DNA from 3 places in the Clostridium estertheticum genome. Region 2 is predicted to be linked to each of the others. Evidence: riboswitches for the same ligand, from Rfam matches in the RefSeq annotation. Region 2 holds a riboswitch; each other region holds the start of a gene.

Region 1 (6,418 bases), 370 kb from region 2:
CAATCTATGGCGCCGCTTTTGTTATTACAATCTATTAAATTATAATTTAAAATATTTTAAACTTCTTTAACTATCTCATCGTACCCTCTTCTATATGCTCTTGGGTAAAGTGTATTACTCTCATCTAAGTGACCAAGTGAAATTAGCATAACTACAGTCTTATTCTCATCAAGTTCAAATTCTTTTCGTACACCTTCAAAGTCCATTCCGCTCATTGCATGAGAATCAACTCCAAGACTCTTAGCTGCATACATTATAGACATTGCGAGCAATCCTGCGTTACTTTCAGCAAACTTTAATTTATTTTCGTTTGATGTGCCGTATAAACCAGCTGCCATTCCTTGTGTACCTGCTAATTTTTCTTTATCTCCACCCATTAACTTTAACATATCATTCCAAGTAGGGTTTGATGCTTCATATCCTGTTTTGTTACCTACTATAATTAAAGTAACTGGAGCTTCTAATATCTTAGGTTGAGCTGCAAATTTATGCAATCTTTCTTTACCCTCTTTAGATTTTACTGCTATAATCTCCCAAGGTTGAAGATTAAATGCTGATGGTGCTAGAACCGCAAGGTTAATTATATCTTTAAGTAATCCAGCCTCCACACCTTTATTAGTATCAAAAAAATTAATAGCTCTTCTACCTTCATAAACTTCTTTTAAATTCATTTAAATTCCCCCGATTTCTTTTATTTATCACATTATCTATTAGTAATAATTATTATATACTTTATATTATTATACTATTACTATCTCAGCAATATGTCAAGTAAATGATAAAATCACTTTATTATATGAAAATGCAAAAAAAGGTAGAGCAAATTCTACTCTACCTCTTTTGTATTTTTAGAAACGGAAATCTCTTTTTCCATCTTTAAGTTCTTTCAAATACTCCGTTGCAATTTCTCGAACTTTTTCACTTTTTATATTTGGAATCTCATTTTGAATTAAGATCTCACCCTTTTTCTTAGTATCCTCGGATGCGTAATCCTCCAAATATTCTTTAAGTGTCATTAGTGCATTTGGCTGACAGCAGTTTCCAATCTGACCTGATTTTACAAGTTTCATAAATCTATCTCCTGTACGTCCCTCTCTATAACAGGCGGTACAAAAGCTTGGAATATAACCAAGTTCTAAAAGCCAATTTACTATTTCATCTAATTTTCTAGTATCTGTTACTTCAAATTGTTTTGAATTATCATCTTCTGACTCTTTCTTTGAATATCCCCCGACACTTGTACATGATCCTCCACTTACCTGAGATATACCGAGTTCTAGCACACGCTCGCGAGTTGATTTTGATTCACGAGTTGAAACAATCATGCCTGTATATGGTACAGCAATACGAATAACAGCTACAATTTTTTCAAACATCTCATCTGATATTGAATTTGAAAATGCATTCGGATCAATATCATCAGCAGGACAAATTCTTGGAACACTTATAGTATGTGGGCCTACACCCTTAGCTGCTTCTAAATGCTCTGCATGCATAAGTAAACCTACAAAGTCATAACGATACATATTTAAGCCGAACAAGACGCCAATTCCAACGTCATCAATACCGCCTTCCATCGCACGGTCCATTGCCTCAGTATGATATGCATAGTTATGTTTTGGTCCCGTTGGGTGAAGCTCTTCATAACTTTTCTTATTATAAGTTTCCTGGAAAAGTATGTAAGTTCCAATTCCAGCTTCTTTGAGCATCTTATATTCCTCTACAGTAGTAGCCGCAATATTGACATTTACACGTCTAATATCTCCATTTTTATGTTTAATACTATAGATTGTCTTTATACCCTCCAAAATATATTCAATTGGGTTATTAATAGGATCTTCTCCTGCTTCCAAAGCCAATCTCTTGTGTCCCATATCCTGAAGCGCAACAACCTCTTTAACTATTTCTTCTTGCGAAAGTTTTTTACGATGTATTGTTTTGTTTTTAGAATGATAAGGACAATATACACATCCGTTTATACAATGATTTGAAAGATATAAAGGCGCAAATATAACAATACGATTACCATAAAGTTTTTGCTTAAGTTCCTTTGCAAGTTTGAACATTTTTTCTTCTTCATCTTTCAAATCACATTCAAGTAGAACAGCAGCTTCCCTATGTGTTAACCCCTTGCCTTCACTTGCACGTTTTATTAGACTATCAATTAATTCACGATTACTCTTATTTTCCTTAGCATATGCAACGGTAGATAAAATTTCATCATCATCAATAAACTCTGTTGCATTTTTTGACATAGAATCATACATAACATAATCTCCTTTTTATTTAAAATAATTTATTATTTACTTGCTTGCGGTGTAACTTTGGAATAAATTGTTTTAGTGTTCACACCGGGTATCATTCCTAGCTTACCTGATAGAGCACTGATAACATCATTTGGTGCGTCAATAACGACACTTATTACTGAGATATCACGTTTATGATATGGCAAGCCCATTCTCCCTACAATATACTCACCATATTCGTGAAGTATAGAGTTAATCTTTGGAGCTACATCTGTGTTTTCAACTATAATTCCAATTAATGCAATTCTTGTTTCCATTAATTAAATCTCCTTAATAAATTAAACTATCCCTATACCTCTAAAGGCATAGGGATAGTTTCTTATAATTAAAGACACACCATTAAAAGTATGCTCCTTAACAATATTACAACTATTCTCTCGCCTTCTCATTCGGGACGAACCCTCATACCTTCAGAACGATATTTTTGTAATTATAATTTATTGTTTAATTTTTAACAAAACCTATCCTAATTTTAGAATTTACCTAGAACACTTATACAATAACACTCTGTGTTTTAAATTGCAAACTTACCTTTTGTTTACTTACATAGGCGTCCCATATACTAAATACATAAAATTACTTGTAAATTGTAATATACTGTTATATAATTAAATAATAATAAAATATGTGCTAGGGGTGCCTTATGGCTGAGATATGAATATTCAATTCATTGACCCTTATACCTGATCTGGATAATACCAGCGGAGGAAAGCGGTAATGATGTATAAATACATTAACTATATTCCTTTTGTGAATATAGTTTTTTTGTTTTCACCATAATACCTCTAAGGCACAATACATGGAGGTTATATAAATGTCTTTAAATGAAAGAATCACTGAAATTACCAAAAGCCCCATTGCTCTTTTTGCACTACTCGGAGTTTTAATATTAATTTATGTTATCTTAAAAGTTAGAAAGATTAAGTTTACTACGCAAATGATAACTTTAGTTGGTGTATCTATCGCATTAGCTACTTCATTACAATTTATTACTATTATGAAATTACCACAAGGTGGTAGCGTAACTGCTGGAAGTATGGTCCCAATAGTACTAATAGCATTGTTTTATGGCCCTGAAGTTGGTTTTCTAACAGGCTTTTTATTTGGAATAATAAATTTCATATTATCTCCTTTTGCAGTCCACCCAGTCCAAGTATTATTTGATTATCCTCTTCCTTTTATGGCAATTGGAATAGCAGGATACTTTAGATCCTTTAAAATTACAGGAATACTTATCGGAGTAATCTGTGCAATGCTAGCAAGATTTGCATGCCATTTTATATCCGGCGTGGTATTTTTCGCTACCTCTGCTCCAAAGGGAACTTCAGTTTATTTATATTCCCTTTTATATAACGGCTCATACATGGGTCTCGAAGCAATAATCACCTGTATAATTATTGCTATTTTACCTATAAAACGTTTATCAAAACTAGTTGTAAACAAACCTAGCTTAAGTTAATTTTTTACTCAAACATTAGAGCAAGGTTCATAAAATGATCTTTGCTCTTTTTTTCATTCTAACTTAGATTTATTATCTTAATATTTAGCTTTCCTAATTAAATTTATTTCCGCTTTAACTGGTGATTTAGAATTACTATTTCCCCTTACAGTAACTTTATCCTCTGAAATATTAAGTTCTCTTGCTATTATAGCCTTAACTCTTCTTTGACAAAAATTACCTTGGCAAGTTCCCATTCCTGCTCTTGTACGTCTTTTTATAGCGTCTGTAGAATTAATTGGTATATTTCTGTGAATAGCGTCAATAATTTCTGACTCTGTAACCTGCTCACATCTGCATATTATATTCTTTTCTTTATTTTCATCATCAACTTTTCCATCAAAATTCTTATCTTTCTTTATTACTATTCCATTTCTATTTGGATTAAAACTATTTTTCAGTTTAAGATTTCCCTCTAAATTCTTAATTATATCTACAACCATCTTCGCAATTGCAGGTGATGATGTAAGTCCTGGTGAATCTATCCCAGCAACATTTACGAATCTTTTAACTCTGCTTTCCTCAATGATAAAATCCCCTGTACTACTAGTGGCTCTTATACCTGAAAAAGTAGTTAATGCCTTTTGAATATTAAAATCAGGTATGGACATTCTAGCAGCAGTAATTACATCCTTTAAACTATTCTCATTAGTTGATACATCTTCTGTATTATCAACTTCCTCTGCATTAGGCCCAATCATAAAATTACCATGATATGTTGTAGTTACAAGTATTCCTTTCCCCTTATCTGTAGGAACTTGAAAAATAACAGTATTTACAAGATGACCTTGATCTTTTCCCATTAAAATATATTGACCTCTCTTTGGTACTATTTTAAAATCATCGATTCCTACCATATTAGATATTTTATCACTATGAAGTCCGGCAGCATTTATAATGTACCTTGATTCGATATCTTCCTTATTAGTATGAACCATAAATTTTTCTTCCAATTTTTCTATACTCATTACTTCATTCTCTAGCTTAAGTTCAACACCATTAGTTATTGCATTTTCAACTAATGCAATTGTAAATTCATAAGGTGATGTAACCCCTACACTTTTAGCATAAAGTGCTACCTTTACTTCACTATTTAAGTATGGCTCTATCTCTTTTAACTTCTCACCTTTTATAATCTCCAAATCATCGCATCCAAGTTTTAGACCGTTCTCGTATAGCTCAGTAATCCTTTTCTCATCACTCTCATTAAATCCAATTACCAAAGCTCCTGTTTTCCGATATCCAAAATTTAATTCTTTATCAAGTGCCTTATACATTTTATTCCCTTTTCCACACAATTGTCCTTTTAATGTACCATACTTTGCTGCATATCCACCATGAACTATCCCACTATTTGCTTTCGACGCCTTGGTTGCAACATCATCTTCTTTTTCTAAAATACATATTTTTAAATCATACCTTGAAAGTTCTCTTGCAATAGCTGCTCCAACTACTCCTGCTCCTATAATAGTTACATCATACATAAAAATCACCTCTCAACATATTATTTTTATAGTCTTTAATACTTATTCTTTATTAATATCTATTATAGTATAAGTTTTTATATTATAATAGATATTTCGCAAAAAAAATTATTAAATATAAAGGTAATTGTCTATGACTTGTAGAAAGATTTATTATGACCAGATATTATGACACTTAAAACTAAGGGAGGTTATATTTATTTTGAAAAATAAATCTAAACTAGTATTATGTATACTTGTTTCAATGTTTTTTTTATCCCAGGGGTGTGGCAAAAAAGTTGATACTACAATACAACTCAAACCAAAACCCGCTGTAAAAACCTCTCAAAAATATATCTCACCCTATACTGGTGAAGAGGTAACAAAGGAAGTCTTCTCTAATATTGCTGCACTTGCAATAATCGAAAACTCTTTAGATGCAAGACCTCAATCTGGATTAAATGATGCAGACATAGTTTATGAAACCATGGCAGAGGGTGGAATTCCTAGGTTTATAACATTGTTTCAAAAGGAGAGTCCAAAAAAGATTGGACCAATTAGAAGCGCTCGGGCTTATTTCTTAGATATTTCAAAGGAATATAATTTGCCTTTTGCTCATTGTGGTGGAAGCGAAGAAGCTCTTCTTAAAATAAATGGAGAAAAATTAATGAGCATGAACGAAATGACGAATGCCTCTACCTATTGGAGGGATTCGATAAGGAAAGCTCCTCATAACCTTTATACCTCCACAGATAAATTAAGAGAGCTTATCAAAATTAAAAAATTTGTGTACTCACCTAGGGATACATTAAAATTTGATAAAAGCTATTGGGATAATACTAAACTAAATAAAGCATCAGATATATTATTAACTTTAAATAAATATTACAATACTAGATACACTTATAAAAATGGACTTTACCTAAAAAGCATGGATGGAAAATCTTCTACTGATAAAGAAAATAAACTTCCCTTAAGCGTTAAAAATGTAGTTGTCCAAATAACTACAATTAAAACTCAAGTAGATGGGAGTCATTTAGACATTAAACTTGTGGGCACAGGAAATGGTTATGTTATAAGTAATGGCAAATATGTTAAAATGTTTTGGACTAAAAAAACTACAACTTCAAAAACACTACTAACAGATGAAA
Region 2 (6,418 bases):
TGTAATTTATTTTATTCTTCATTTATCTTGCTCCTTTTATTTATTTCTACCTCGCATAAATTGTACATAACATCAATCATTTTCATCCTAAAAGTTCCTGAACCTTCGATCTTTTTATCTAACCTTTCATATGCTGTTTCACCTGCTATTCCCATTGAAACGACTCCTGCAAGGGCAGCTATTAAATTGTTTTCTCCTGCCCCTAAATAACAACCAATGACTGCAGTGCACATACACCCAGTGCCTGTAACCCTAGACATCATTTTATGACCATTTGATGTGGTGTAAAGAATTTTACCATCTGTTATAATGTCTACCTCGCCTGTTATAGCTACAACTGTTACAAATTTAACAGCAAATTTCCTTGCCATTTCTTTCGTTTTTGTAAATTCGTCACCGCTTACATCAAAGCTCTCAGAAGCATCCACCCCTCTTGTAATAGTATCAATACCGTATATTGTTTTTATTTCAGACAAATTCCCTCTTATTACTGCTAATCTGACCTCGCTTATAATCCTTTTACATACTTCTGTTCTATAAGATGTTGCCCCTGCTCCAACAGGATCTAGGATGACAGGGATCTTTAACTCATTTGCCCTTTTTCCTGCCTTTATCATAGACTCTACACTTCTACTATTTAGCGTTCCTATATTTATAACAAGTGAAGATGAAAGTGATACCATCTCGAGGACTTCATTAATATCATCTGCCATAACAGGAGAACCACCAATAGCTAGTGTAATATTAGCACAATCATTAACAGTAACATAATTCGTTATCTGGTGAACTAAAGGAGTCCTTTCTCTTAAATCATCTAATAATTTAATTATTTTATTGTTAATTTCCATTTTGACATCATCCTCCAACTTATTAAATATATAAATCCTGTAATAACCATATCAGGCATTGTAGCTCCTAGTACAAAATCAAGTTTTATAAACCAATAATAAAGCATTATTCCTATAATCCACACAAAAATTGCTCCCCAATTTATAAGTACATCAGATTTTACTTTTGTGTTTTTCTTTATTATAAAATAATCTGTAATTAAAACCGCAAATAATGGTGCAAATACTGACCCTATAGCGTATAAAAAATTTTCATAGTTTTCCATAGGAATTATAATTGCTATAATTGTCCCAATAACCGTCATAATGATACCAATCTTTTTTTCACCAAGTTTTGGCACTATGTTTAGAAATGAAACTCCTGCCGAGTACACATCTAAAAATGTAGTAGTTACTGTGGATAACACTACTATTCCAAGAGCCGCTATTCCTAAATTAGCTGCAAGCATCATAACCGAAGGATCTGAATTATTTGAAACAATAGCAGCCCCAAGACCTATAATAAACATCCATGAACTTCCAATAAAATAACCTATAAAACTTCCATAGGCCCCTCCCTTTTCACTCCTTGCAAATCTAGTATAATCTGCAATTAAAGGTAGCCATGAAAGAGGCATAACTATACTAAGTTCTAATGCTCCTCCAAATGAAATTCCACCGGTCGCTGCTTTTGTTAGAAGTGTTTTATCTTTAAATATTATTGATCCAAGCACCAATGTAAGTATAAAGAGTAATGATACCGCTGTAATATTCAATTTTTTCATGCCTGCATTTCCAAAATAGAGCCACAATATTGTTAATACACCTATAAGAATTATATATACTAAAACATTATTTACGTCCCATAGGCTTTGTGATATTAAGTTTACAGACCTCGCGGCTACCTTAATCATAATTGCAGTCCAACCTATTAGCTGAAGTATATTTAAAATTGAAAACAAATATGTACTATATACCCCAAAAGAAATATTAGTTGAAGTCATTGCTGGCACTTTTTCACGAGATCCAATGATTCCACCGAGTATTAATATTCCTGTTCCAATCAAGTGACCTAGAAGTATTACTATTATTCCAACTTTAAATCCTAAAGGTGCAATTAATCCACCTGTCATTATTTCAGCAATAGATACTGCAGCCCCAAACCACAAAAATACAAACGTCCAAAAGCCTAATTTTTCTTTATCCTTAATCATTTGCCATCCCCGCTTTTTTATATAATTCATAGAAATGGTTTGTTGGTCCAACTCCATGCCCAATATCCAAAGAGTGTTCTATAGCAGTTGTTATATATTGTTTTGATTTTTTTATTGATTCCTTCATACTAAAACCCAATGCCAAATTTGCAGCAATAGCAGATGACAAAGTGCATCCCGTGCCATGAGTATTTTTTGTATTTATCCTCTCAGACGTAAAACGCGTAATTTCCTCTCCATCATAAAATACATCTACCGCTTTACCCTTCATATGCCCACCTTTTAGAAGTATATTTTTGCATCCCATCTTATACATTTCCTTAGCTGCTTTTTCCATATCTTCTATAGTTTCTATATCTGGAAACTCTAAATTGACTTCACGAAGTATTTCTTCAGCTTCTGGTACATTAGGTGTAATAAGTGATGCGAGTGGTATAAGTTTTTTAATTAAAGCTGATTTTGACTCTGGCTTTAACAGTGAATAACCGCTTTTTGATATCATTACAGGATCAAGTACTATGTTTTTAGGTTTATATAATTCTAATTTTTCACTTATCGCATCAATTGTAGAAATTTTAGACACCATACCAATTTTAACTGCGTCTAAAATTATATCTGTAAAAATAGCATCAATTTGTGCCTTAATGATTTCTGCATCTAGATCCCGAACTTCAAAAACGCCCATAGTATTCTGCGCCGTTATGGCTGTAATGACACTCATTGCATATACGCCGTTTGCACTTAAACTTTTTATATCTGCCTGAACTCCTGCACCTCCACAGCTGTCAGAGCCTGCTATAGTTAAAACTTTTTTCATATTATTTTCCTCCTATTTTATCCTTTTTTAACTTCTTTACTTAAATTAACAAGTTTTTTTAAATCTAGGTACTCTAAGAATGAAAAATGCAATTAGGCTTCCTCCAATAGTACTTATTAAAAATGGTGCTACAAAGAATAATGCACCCACTTTTTTGCCCATTATAATATTTGCAATAGGAAATGCTAATATTCCCCCAATGATTCCTGTTCCAAATATCTCTCCGACTACTGCGAGTAGATTCATTTTAGTTTTTCTATATAATATTCCAGCTAAAAGTACTCCGATCATACTTCCAGGGAATGCTAAAAGTGAACCTGTTCCTAAAACATTTCTTAGTAAAGATATACAAAAGGCTATGGCTACGCCATATCCAGGGCCTAATAATACAGCTGATATAACATTAATCGTAGCCTGCACCGGAAAGCATTTTGCTACTCCTACCGGTATAAATATGATATTGCCAGCTATTACGCCAATAGCTATTAAAAGTGATGAAATAGTTAACTTTTTAGTCTTCATGCATTGCCACTTCCTTCTCTTATATAATTAAATAATCTCCCGGGTCGCTGCATAACTAAAAAAACACAAATCCAAAGGATTTGTGTTAAATTAACGTGATATATAATAATTCATATATAATACACCAATAAACAACTTCCTACGCTGGCATTATCCAGTTCAGGTCATAGGGTCAAAGAATTTCGATTCTTGTTCTCAGTTGGCATATCCAACTCCCCTGTGCTATTTTATTCTTTTTTATTTCATACATCTAATAATAACATAAGAAATTATTATTAACAATTAAATTTCTATTCAAGTCTTATCCCCGATCTCTTAACAGCTATATGCCATCCATGAAGTAATTCTTTCCTATGTTCCTCTGTCATACTAGGTTTGAAACTTCTTGAAATCGCCCAATGCTTTGCAACTTCTTCCTTGCTTTTCCAATATCCTACTGCAAGCCCAGCAAGATAAGCTGCACCAAGTGCTGTAGTTTCAGTAACTTCTGGTCTATCCACTTGAACGTTTAAAATATCTGATTGAAACTGCATCAAGAAATTATTATTACAAGCTCCTCCATCAACTTTAAGTTCAGTGAGTCTAATTCCAGAATCTTGTTGCATAGCTTTTAAAACATCATGGGTTTGGTATGCAAGTGCTTCAAGAGTTGCTCTTATTAAATGCGCCTTTTTTGATCCCCTTGTAAGTCCTACAATTGTTCCTCTTGCATAAGGATCCCAGTATGGTGCACCAAGGCCTACAAAAGCTGGGACTACATATACTCCATTTGTATCCTCTACAGACATTGCATATTCTTCGCAATCAGAAGCATTATCAATCATTTGAAGTTCATCTCTTAACCATTGTATAGCTGCTCCTGCTATAAATACACTGCCTTCAAGTGCATACTCTACTTTTCCATCTATTCCCCAAGCAATAGTTGTAAGTAGTCCCTGCTTAGATTCAATTGCTTTATCTCCAGTATTCATAAGCATAAAGCATCCAGTTCCATATGTATTTTTTGCTGTTCCTGAATTATAACAAGTTTGTCCAAACAGTGCTGCTTGTTGGTCGCCAGCAGCTCCAGCTATAGGAATTTCACCACCAAACAACGAACTATCCGTATGTCCATAAACATAACTAGATGGTTTAACCTCTGGAAGCATTGATTTTGGTATGTTTAATGTTTCGAGTAATTCGTCATCCCACTTTAATTCATGAATGTTAAATAGCATTGTTCTTGATGCATTAGAATAATCTGTTACATATGTTTTTCCTCCGGTTAAATTCCAAATTAACCATGTATCTATGTTACCAAATAATAAATTACCAGCTTCGGCTTTTGCTCTAGCACCTTCCACATTGTCTAATATCCATTTAATTTTTGTTCCAGAAAAATATGCATCCAAAATTAATCCAGTTTTAGCTCTAACTACTTTATCAAAGCCCTTTTCCGTTAATTCATCACAATACTGCGCTGTCCTTCTACATTGCCATACAATCGCATTATATACTGGAACTCCTGTCCTCTTATCCCAAACTACAGTAGTTTCTCTTTGATTTGTAATACCTATTGCTGCAATGTCTGCGGCACTCGCATTAACTTTAGCCATTGCCTCAGTTGCAACACTAATTTGAGTTGACCATATTTCCATTGGATCATGTTCTACCCAAGCTGCTTTTGGGAATATCTGAGTAAATTCCTTTTGAGCCGATGTTACAATAAGCCCCTTTTCATTGAATAGAATACATCTTGAACTTGTTGTTCCTTGATCAAGTGCCATTATATATTTAGCCATGTTAGCAAAACTCCTTTTTTATTAGTTTTATTGAATCGTTTACAAATTAATACACAAAAAAAGCGCCAAAATAAAGCATAATACCTTATAATAACGCGGCTCATTATCTCTGCCAAATATCATATATCATTAATTAAAGTATAACTTATTATTATAGCTTTTGCAATATTAGTTATAATTTTCACAATTTTTCTTTGTTTTTTTACCTTTTTTCGATATTTATAGCATTGCATAATACTAATGTACTAAATTTTATTAAACTAATGTGTTTTTTATTCATAATAAGAAAAAACATCCATGATTTTTGTAAATAATTTCTACTATATTTTATAAAAAAGTGGGTAATATATATAATGCACTGAATATGTACAGTGTAATTTTTATATTTGAAAGGAGATTTTTATGGATAAATATAGTTTAGAAGAGACTAAAAAATTAAATAAACAATCAGCTACAAACGGAGGTTCAAGTGCTGGTATGACTAACAGTACTAGTGATGCTAATTTACAAGAGACAATACAATTAAATAATCAATCAGCTTCAAATAAAGGCACTAGCGGTGCTTCAAGTTCTAGTATGTCAGGTATGTCTAACATGTCAGACGTATCTAATATGTCTAGTAGTACTAGTGATTCTGTTTTAGAAGAAACAAAAAAACTAAATGCTCAATCAGCTTCAAATAAAGGCACTAGCGGTGCTTCAAGCTCAAGTATGGCAGGTATGTCTAACATGTCAGACGCATCTAATATGTCTAGTAGTACTAGTGATTCTGTTTTAGAAGAAACAAAAAAATTAAACGCTCAATCAGCTTCGAATAAAGGAACTAGTAAATAATAAAGCGTTTTCTTTATTATTTATTGAAGTATGTTTAATATTCATCACTTTTAGGGGAGTCAAATTTATTTTGGCTTCCCTTACCTTTTTCAACAGGTTTTATTCTTCTATGTAAGTAATATTACCATCGAAGATGTAAGTCAAAGAAGTTTTTGAACCTTCTAATGCATACATCATTTTTTCAATAACAATTTGTTCTTCTTTATTAGTTGTTATTGAAAGTTTATCTCCTTCATTAACCTCAGATTTAAGTTCAAATTCATATATAAAATCATTAATTAATCTTATCCACTCGCCTGTGTCATTGGATCCTACATTTTCTTTTTTTCCAAATTCTTTCAGTGTTCTATCTAATTGTTTTTTTGAATATCTCAATATATTTGCCATTCTTTTACCTCCTCATATCAGTTCTCTTAAATTTTT
Region 3 (6,418 bases), 2.2 Mb from region 2:
TCATTCATTATAACTTGGTATGAACAAAAGGCTGTAGCTGATTTATTAGCATTATTGTCGCTTGGAGTAAAAGGAATTTATCTTGGACCAACACTTCCAGCGTTCTTAAGTCCAAATGTATTACAATTTTTAATTGATACATTTGACCTTAGAGCAATAAGCACGCCAGAGGACGATTTAGCAAAAATACTTGGATAAAATCCTAAGATATAAAAAAATTAATAATAAATTTAGAAAGTATGTGATATTAGTCACATACTTTCATTTTTTATAATGATATAGTATGGCTATATTTTATTAAGGAGATGATTTATTGTGTTTAGTGAAGAAATTAACAAAGTATCAGCCTCAGCGATAAAAAAGTCTGAATTATTAAAAAAGAGCAAAATGAGGTACCTCACTTCTTCGGTCTTGGCCGGTATATATGTGGGATTTGGAATTTTATTAATATTTACTATCGGTGGATTATTATCACAAGCAACGTCTCCAGCAACAAAAATTGTTATGGGAGCTTCTTTTGGGATTGCCTTAAGTCTTGTAATAATGGCTGGCTCTGAACTTTTTACAGGAAATAACATGACTATGACAATAGGTTCTTTAGAAAAGAAAGTTTCGTGGCTTGACTCAACAAATATTTGGATATACAGTTTTATAGGTAACTTTGTGGGTTCAGCAGCTCTTGCAGCAATGTTTGTAGGTTCGGGACTTGCAAAAGGAAGTACAGCAGAATTTATTCTAAAAACATCACAAATAAAAATGGCATCGCCAAGTATAGAATTATTTTTAAAAGGATTACTTTGTAATATGTTAGTCTGTTTAGCAGTTTGGTGTTCTATTAAATTAAAGGAAGAAACAGCTAAACTTATAATGATTTTTTGGTGCCTATTTGCATTTATAACTACAGGGTTTGAACATAGTATTGCAAATATGACATTACTTACGACAGCCCTAATGATTCCTCACAGCGCAGCGATTTCAATAGTGGGACTAGCACACAATTTAATTTGGGTTACGTTAGGTAATTTTGTAGGTGGAGCAGTGTTTATTGGAGCAGCCTATTGGTTTATATCAAAAGAGAAATAATATATTACAAAAATAAAAGCATCCTATAGGGTGCTTTTATTTTGTTTATATCCAATTTGCAGTAATCATAGTATAATAGAGAATGATTAGTAAAATGATATATATTTATAAATATACTGAGGTCATAAGGAGAAGTTAAAATGCCACAAGTAACTATTAGGCAATTAAGAGACCTTCCTTTGTTAGAATGTATTGAGGATAAAACTTTAGATTTAATAAGAGAAAAAGTTGTATTAAAAAATTTTAAGAAATCACAAATGTTGTTTGGTGAAAGAGAACGCTTAAATAACATATATATAGTGCTAGAAGGAAAGGTATCAATGTACAGGTTATCAGAAAAAGGTCAAAAGAGGGTTATTTACATTTTGAATAAAGGTGAGATTGTAAATGAAGTGAATTTTGATAACTATACAAGCTCGATTAGTTGTGAAGCGTTTGAAGACAGTGAGATTATAAGCATATTAAAAGGAGATTTATTAAATATTATGCAGCAAGATTTTAAGCTTACAGAGGTTATATTATACTCTATGAGCAAGAAAATAAGACGATTGTATAGGCAGATTAAAAACACTGTTCCTACTAAAATGGATAAAAGGGTAGCTGCTAAGCTATGGAAGTTGTCTAGAGATTATGGATTAGAAACTCCAAAAGGTGTTTTAATAGATGTTAAAATAAGTATAACCTATTTGGCAGATATGTTAGGTAGCTCTCGGGAAACTATTTCAAGGGCCGTAAAAGAGCTAGAAAACATGGGGATGGTTAAGATAGAACATAGAAAATTCATAGTTGATAGAGAAAAGTTAAGTGGTTATTTTAAAAGTGTGTGATGAAGATCACATATTTTTTTGAGTATGCAGAAAAGATTTCTGCATACTCTTTATTCTATTTAAAATAAGGTCATAAAAATTTATGAATCATCTCTTAATATATTAAGATCTTTACCTTGCATTATCTTGTTCATAGTTCTTGCAGAACACATTTTACCACACATTGTGCAACTATCAGCATTTTCTGGCATTGATTCTTTCCTATATCTTATGGCTTTTTCTGGATCTATTGCAAGTTCAAACATTCTCTTCCAATTAAGAGCTTGTCTAGCTGTACTCATTTCATTGTCCCAGTCGCGGCTACCTGGAATTTTTTTGCCTATATCACCAGCATGAGCTGCAATTTTACATGCAATAATTCCTTCACGTACATCATCAACATTCGGAAGTCTTAAATGTTCTGCTGGAGTTACATAACAAAGAAAATCAGCTCCTGCGCTTGCAGCTAAAGCACCTCCTATGGCACTTGTAATATGGTCATATCCTGGAGCAATGTCTGTAACTAGGGGTCCTAAAATATAAAAAGGTGCACCATGGCATAATTTCTTAGCAAGCAATACATTTGCCTCTATTTCATTTATTGCCATATGTCCTGGTCCTTCTATGATAACTTGTACATTCTTTTCCCAAGCTCTCAGGGTTAATTCACCAAGTACCATTAATTCATGAATTTGACAAGCATCGGTTGCATCATTAATGCAACCGGGTCTACATGCATCACCAAGGCTTAAAGTTAAATCATATTTTTGACATATTTCTAGTATTTCATCAAAATGTTCATAAAAAGGATTTTCTTTATGGTTTAATTCCATCCAAGCATATAGGAGCGATCCTCCTCGAGACACAATATGAGTTATTCTCTTGTTTCTTTTAAATACATTTGCAGTAGCTGTGTTTAAACCAGCGTGTATTGTTACAAAGTCAACTCCATCTTTTGCATGTTTTTCTACAACATCTATTAATTCTTTTGAAGTAATATCCTGTAATTCTTTATCGTAAAAACCTAAGGCATCATAAATTGGAACAGTACCTATCATAGCAGTTGAATCTGAAATAAGCCTTTTTCTAAATTCTTCAGTTTTACCAAATGAGCTTAAATCCATAACAGCTTCAGCTTTCATATCTATTGATAACTGTACCTTTTTCATTTCTTCATCAATATCACAGCAATCTTTTGAGATACCTAGGTTTACATTGATTTTTGTTTTTAAACCCTCCCCAACTCCCTCAGGGCTTAATATTTTATGATTTCTATTAGCAGGAATTGCGACTACGCCTCTTGATATTTTTTCTCTTAAAACCTCTTCTGGCATATTTTCTTTCCTTGCAACTATCTTCATCTCTTCAGTTATAATACCTTTTTTTGCAGCATCCATTTGAGTTGTATACATCATTTTATAGTCTCCCTTACAGTTATATTATTTTTGAAATAAAAAAAAGCAAGCTCATAAAGAGCTTGCAACAAAAAACATTGTAATAAACTCCCTACGTTGGAATTACCCAAATCAGGTTATGAGGGTCAGCGATAATATCTCTTTCTCAGCTCTTGGTGCGAGCTCCCCTTGTTTAATTTATTTAGTTATTATTTGCCTTAAGTATATTAGTAAAATAACACTTTGTAAAGTCTTTTTTATTTTTCATTCAACTTAAATATTGTATGGATACACTATTCAAACTGTATAAACATATGATATACTTCGTCTAATAAATATTTTAAGGGGAGGTTTATTATGGAAAGATATGAAATAAACAAGAACTTGGCTCAGATGTTAAAGGGTGGAGTAATCATGGATGTAGTGAATGTTGAGCAGGCAATAATAGCAGAGAATGCAGGGGCCTGCGCGGTAATGGCATTAGAAAGAGTGCCCTCAGATATTAGAAAAGAAGGTGGAGTAGCTAGAATGTCTGACCCTAAAATGATTAAAGAAATAAAGGCTGCGGTAACTATTCCAGTAATGGCTAAGGGTAGAATAGGCCATTTTGTTGAAGCGCAAATTCTTCAAGAAATAGGGGTGGATTTTATAGATGAGAGCGAAGTTTTGACTCCAGCAGATGAGCAGTATCATATAAATAAGTGGGATTTTAAAGTTCCTTATGTTTGCGGAGCAAGAAATTTAGGTGAGGCACTAAGAAGAATCGGAGAAGGTGCTGCAATGATAAGAACAAAAGGTGAAGCAGGCACAGGCAATGTGGTAGAAGCTGTTAGGCACATGAGATGTATAATGGATGAAATTCGCAAAGTTAAAAATGCTCCCAAAGAAGAACTAATGACAATTGCTAAAGAGTTTGGGGCACCTATTAATTTAATAGAATATGTATGGAAAAATGGTAAACTTCCAGTAGTAAATTTTGCAGCAGGCGGAATAGCAACCCCGGCTGATGCAGCACTTATGATGCAACTTGGATCAGAAGGAGTTTTTGTAGGTTCAGGAATTTTTAAAGCAGAAAATCCGGAAGCTAGGGCAAAAGCAATAGTACTTGCAACTACATATTACAATGATCCAAAAGTTGTTGCAAAAGTTTCAGAAAATCTTGGGGAAGCAATGAGTGGCATAGAGATAAGTGAAATTAAAGAGAAGTTTGCCAAGAGAGGTTGGTAAAGTTGAAAATAGGTGTTTTATCACTTCAAGGAGATGTTATCGAGCATATAAATCATATTACAAAACTTGGTCATGTTGGGATAGAGGTTAAAAAACTTGAAGATATGGAAGGGATAAATGGAATAATACTTCCTGGTGGTGAGAGTACAACAATAGGTAAACTTTTAAGGGAGACAAAAATGCTTATACCTCTAAGGAATAAAATACTTTCAGGATTACCGGTATGGGGAACTTGCGCTGGTATGATTTTACTTGCTAAAGCTATTGAGGGCGAAATAGATGGACATCTTAAAGTTATGGATATTAAAGTAAAAAGAAATGCCTATGGAAGCCAAATTAATAGTTTTAAAAGAGAGGTTATAATTAGTGAGATTTCAGGTGAACCCTTGCCGCTAGTTTTTATACGTGGGCCAGTAATTACAGAAGTGACAAGTAATGTTAAAATAATATGCAAAGTTTTCGATAAAATTGTAGCAGTGAAACAAAATAATATGTTTGTTACAGCTTTCCATCCGGAACTTACAAATAACTTAGAAATTCATAAATATTTCATAAATATGTGCAAATAGAACAATATATAATTATTATTAAAATTAAGCATAAGGCAAAAAAATGTAACTTAAAAATATTCCCATACATATTTATTTTCAAGCTTGTTTGAAAATGGTTATGTATGGGAATATTTTTTTATGATATAGTAATGTGCTATTATAGCAGCCTAGAGGCATGATATTTTAGGTTATTTAAATTTAAATCCTTGTTTGTCTAAAAAATCTTTCATATGAGGCCTTTGAGGTTTGCTCATTAAACCAGACACTTGATTTGTCCATGTATCGAATCTTTTACCTTTAGTTCTTTTCTCATAATAATCAGTAATATGTGTATCATATTTTTTTATTAACGATGCATCACCATTTATGTTATATACATCTGTTTTAAATATTACATCCTGAGGTAACCTCTCTTTTTTATCCGGATTAACACACGGATAACCAATACACATTCCAAATACAGGGTATACACCAGATGGAATGTTTAAGATCTTGCATATTTCTCCTGGATTATTTCGAATTCCACCTATATAAACTCCACCTAGGCCTAGGGATTCGGCAGCTATTAAAGCATTTTGAGCAGCAAGAGATGCATCCACGGTTGCTAAAATAAAAGTTTCAGTATTTACCTCAGCCATAGTTCTATCATTAATTTCACATGAATTCTTACTACGGCTTAAATCCGCACAGAAAATTAAAAATAAAGGGCACTTCTCCACATAACTTTGATCCCCTGCAAGATGGGCTATGTTTTTCCTATTATCCATATTAACTACATTTATAATTGTGTAGGCTTGAATAAAACTAGAAGTTGAGGCACATTGAGCACATTCAATAATGGTTTTTACCTTCTCTTTCTCGATAGGTTGATCTTTATATTTTCTTATAGATTTGTGATTTTTTAATAAATTTATTGTTTCATTCATATTTTTAACCACCTTTTATTTTAATCATACCAATAATATACCATAAAAAAATTAAAGTAATAACGAGAGTAGAGAAATAAATTTACACTTACAAAATTTAGTAGTATATTATATGTAAGAAACCTTATAAAATTACTGGAGTGTGAAGGTTATGTATAAGCTTTTAATTGCTGACGATGAACCAAGGATTAGGAAGGGGTTAAGAAATGCCTTAAATTGGAATGAGTTCAATATTGAAGTGGTTGGTGAGGCTGAAGATGGTGAAATAGCATTAAATCAAACAGAAAAATTAAAACCTGATATAATCTTTTTAGACATATGTATGCCATTTTTAAATGGTTTGGAGCTTATTAGAAAATTGAATGAAAAAGACCAAAATTGTATTATAATAATAATAACAGGATATGATGAGTTTGAGTATATGCATGAGG

The links. Region 2 has a riboswitch for thiamine pyrophosphate ahead of thiW (energy coupling factor transporter S component ThiW). Riboswitches for the same ligand answer to the same signal wherever they lie in the genome.
Region 1: linked by a shared signal. The riboswitch ahead of thiT (energy-coupled thiamine transporter ThiT) and the one ahead of thiW (energy coupling factor transporter S component ThiW) in region 2 are both predicted to bind thiamine pyrophosphate.
Region 3: linked by a shared signal. The riboswitch ahead of thiC (phosphomethylpyrimidine synthase ThiC) and the one ahead of thiW (energy coupling factor transporter S component ThiW) in region 2 are both predicted to bind thiamine pyrophosphate.

What each region holds. Positions count from the first base shown of each region.
Region 1 is NZ_CP015756.1:1,058,408-1,064,825, reverse strand. Features, by position in the region: gene A7L45_RS05065 (nitroreductase family protein) at 57-671, opposite strand; gene hydG ([FeFe] hydrogenase H-cluster radical SAM maturase HydG) at 849-2,267, opposite strand; gene A7L45_RS05055 (TM1266 family iron-only hydrogenase system putative regulator) at 2,300-2,563, opposite strand; TPP riboswitch at 2,929-3,033, shown strand; gene thiT (energy-coupled thiamine transporter ThiT) at 3,121-3,765, shown strand; gene A7L45_RS05045 (NAD(P)/FAD-dependent oxidoreductase) at 3,843-5,288, opposite strand; gene A7L45_RS05040 (DUF3048 domain-containing protein) at 5,491-6,418, shown strand, end outside.
Region 2 is NZ_CP015756.1:1,429,494-1,435,911, reverse strand. Features, by position in the region: gene thiE (thiamine phosphate synthase) at 1-22, opposite strand, end outside; gene thiM (hydroxyethylthiazole kinase) at 12-848, opposite strand; gene cytX (putative hydroxymethylpyrimidine transporter CytX) at 827-2,041, opposite strand; gene thiD (bifunctional hydroxymethylpyrimidine kinase/phosphomethylpyrimidine kinase) at 2,034-2,858, opposite strand; gene thiW (energy coupling factor transporter S component ThiW) at 2,904-3,380, opposite strand; TPP riboswitch at 3,499-3,609, opposite strand; gene glpK (glycerol kinase GlpK) at 3,671-5,161, opposite strand; gene A7L45_RS06670 (hypothetical protein) at 5,564-5,995, shown strand; gene A7L45_RS06665 (hypothetical protein) at 6,095-6,382, opposite strand.
Region 3 is NZ_CP015756.1:3,594,741-3,601,158, reverse strand. Features, by position in the region: gene hcp (hydroxylamine reductase) at 1-198, shown strand, start outside; gene A7L45_RS16960 (formate/nitrite transporter family protein) at 316-1,083, shown strand; gene A7L45_RS16955 (Crp/Fnr family transcriptional regulator) at 1,224-1,910, shown strand; gene thiC (phosphomethylpyrimidine synthase ThiC) at 1,991-3,304, opposite strand; TPP riboswitch at 3,377-3,483, opposite strand; gene pdxS (pyridoxal 5'-phosphate synthase lyase subunit PdxS) at 3,641-4,510, shown strand; gene pdxT (pyridoxal 5'-phosphate synthase glutaminase subunit PdxT) at 4,513-5,079, shown strand; gene nfsA (oxygen-insensitive NADPH nitroreductase) at 5,250-5,987, opposite strand; gene A7L45_RS16930 (response regulator transcription factor) at 6,139-6,418, shown strand, end outside.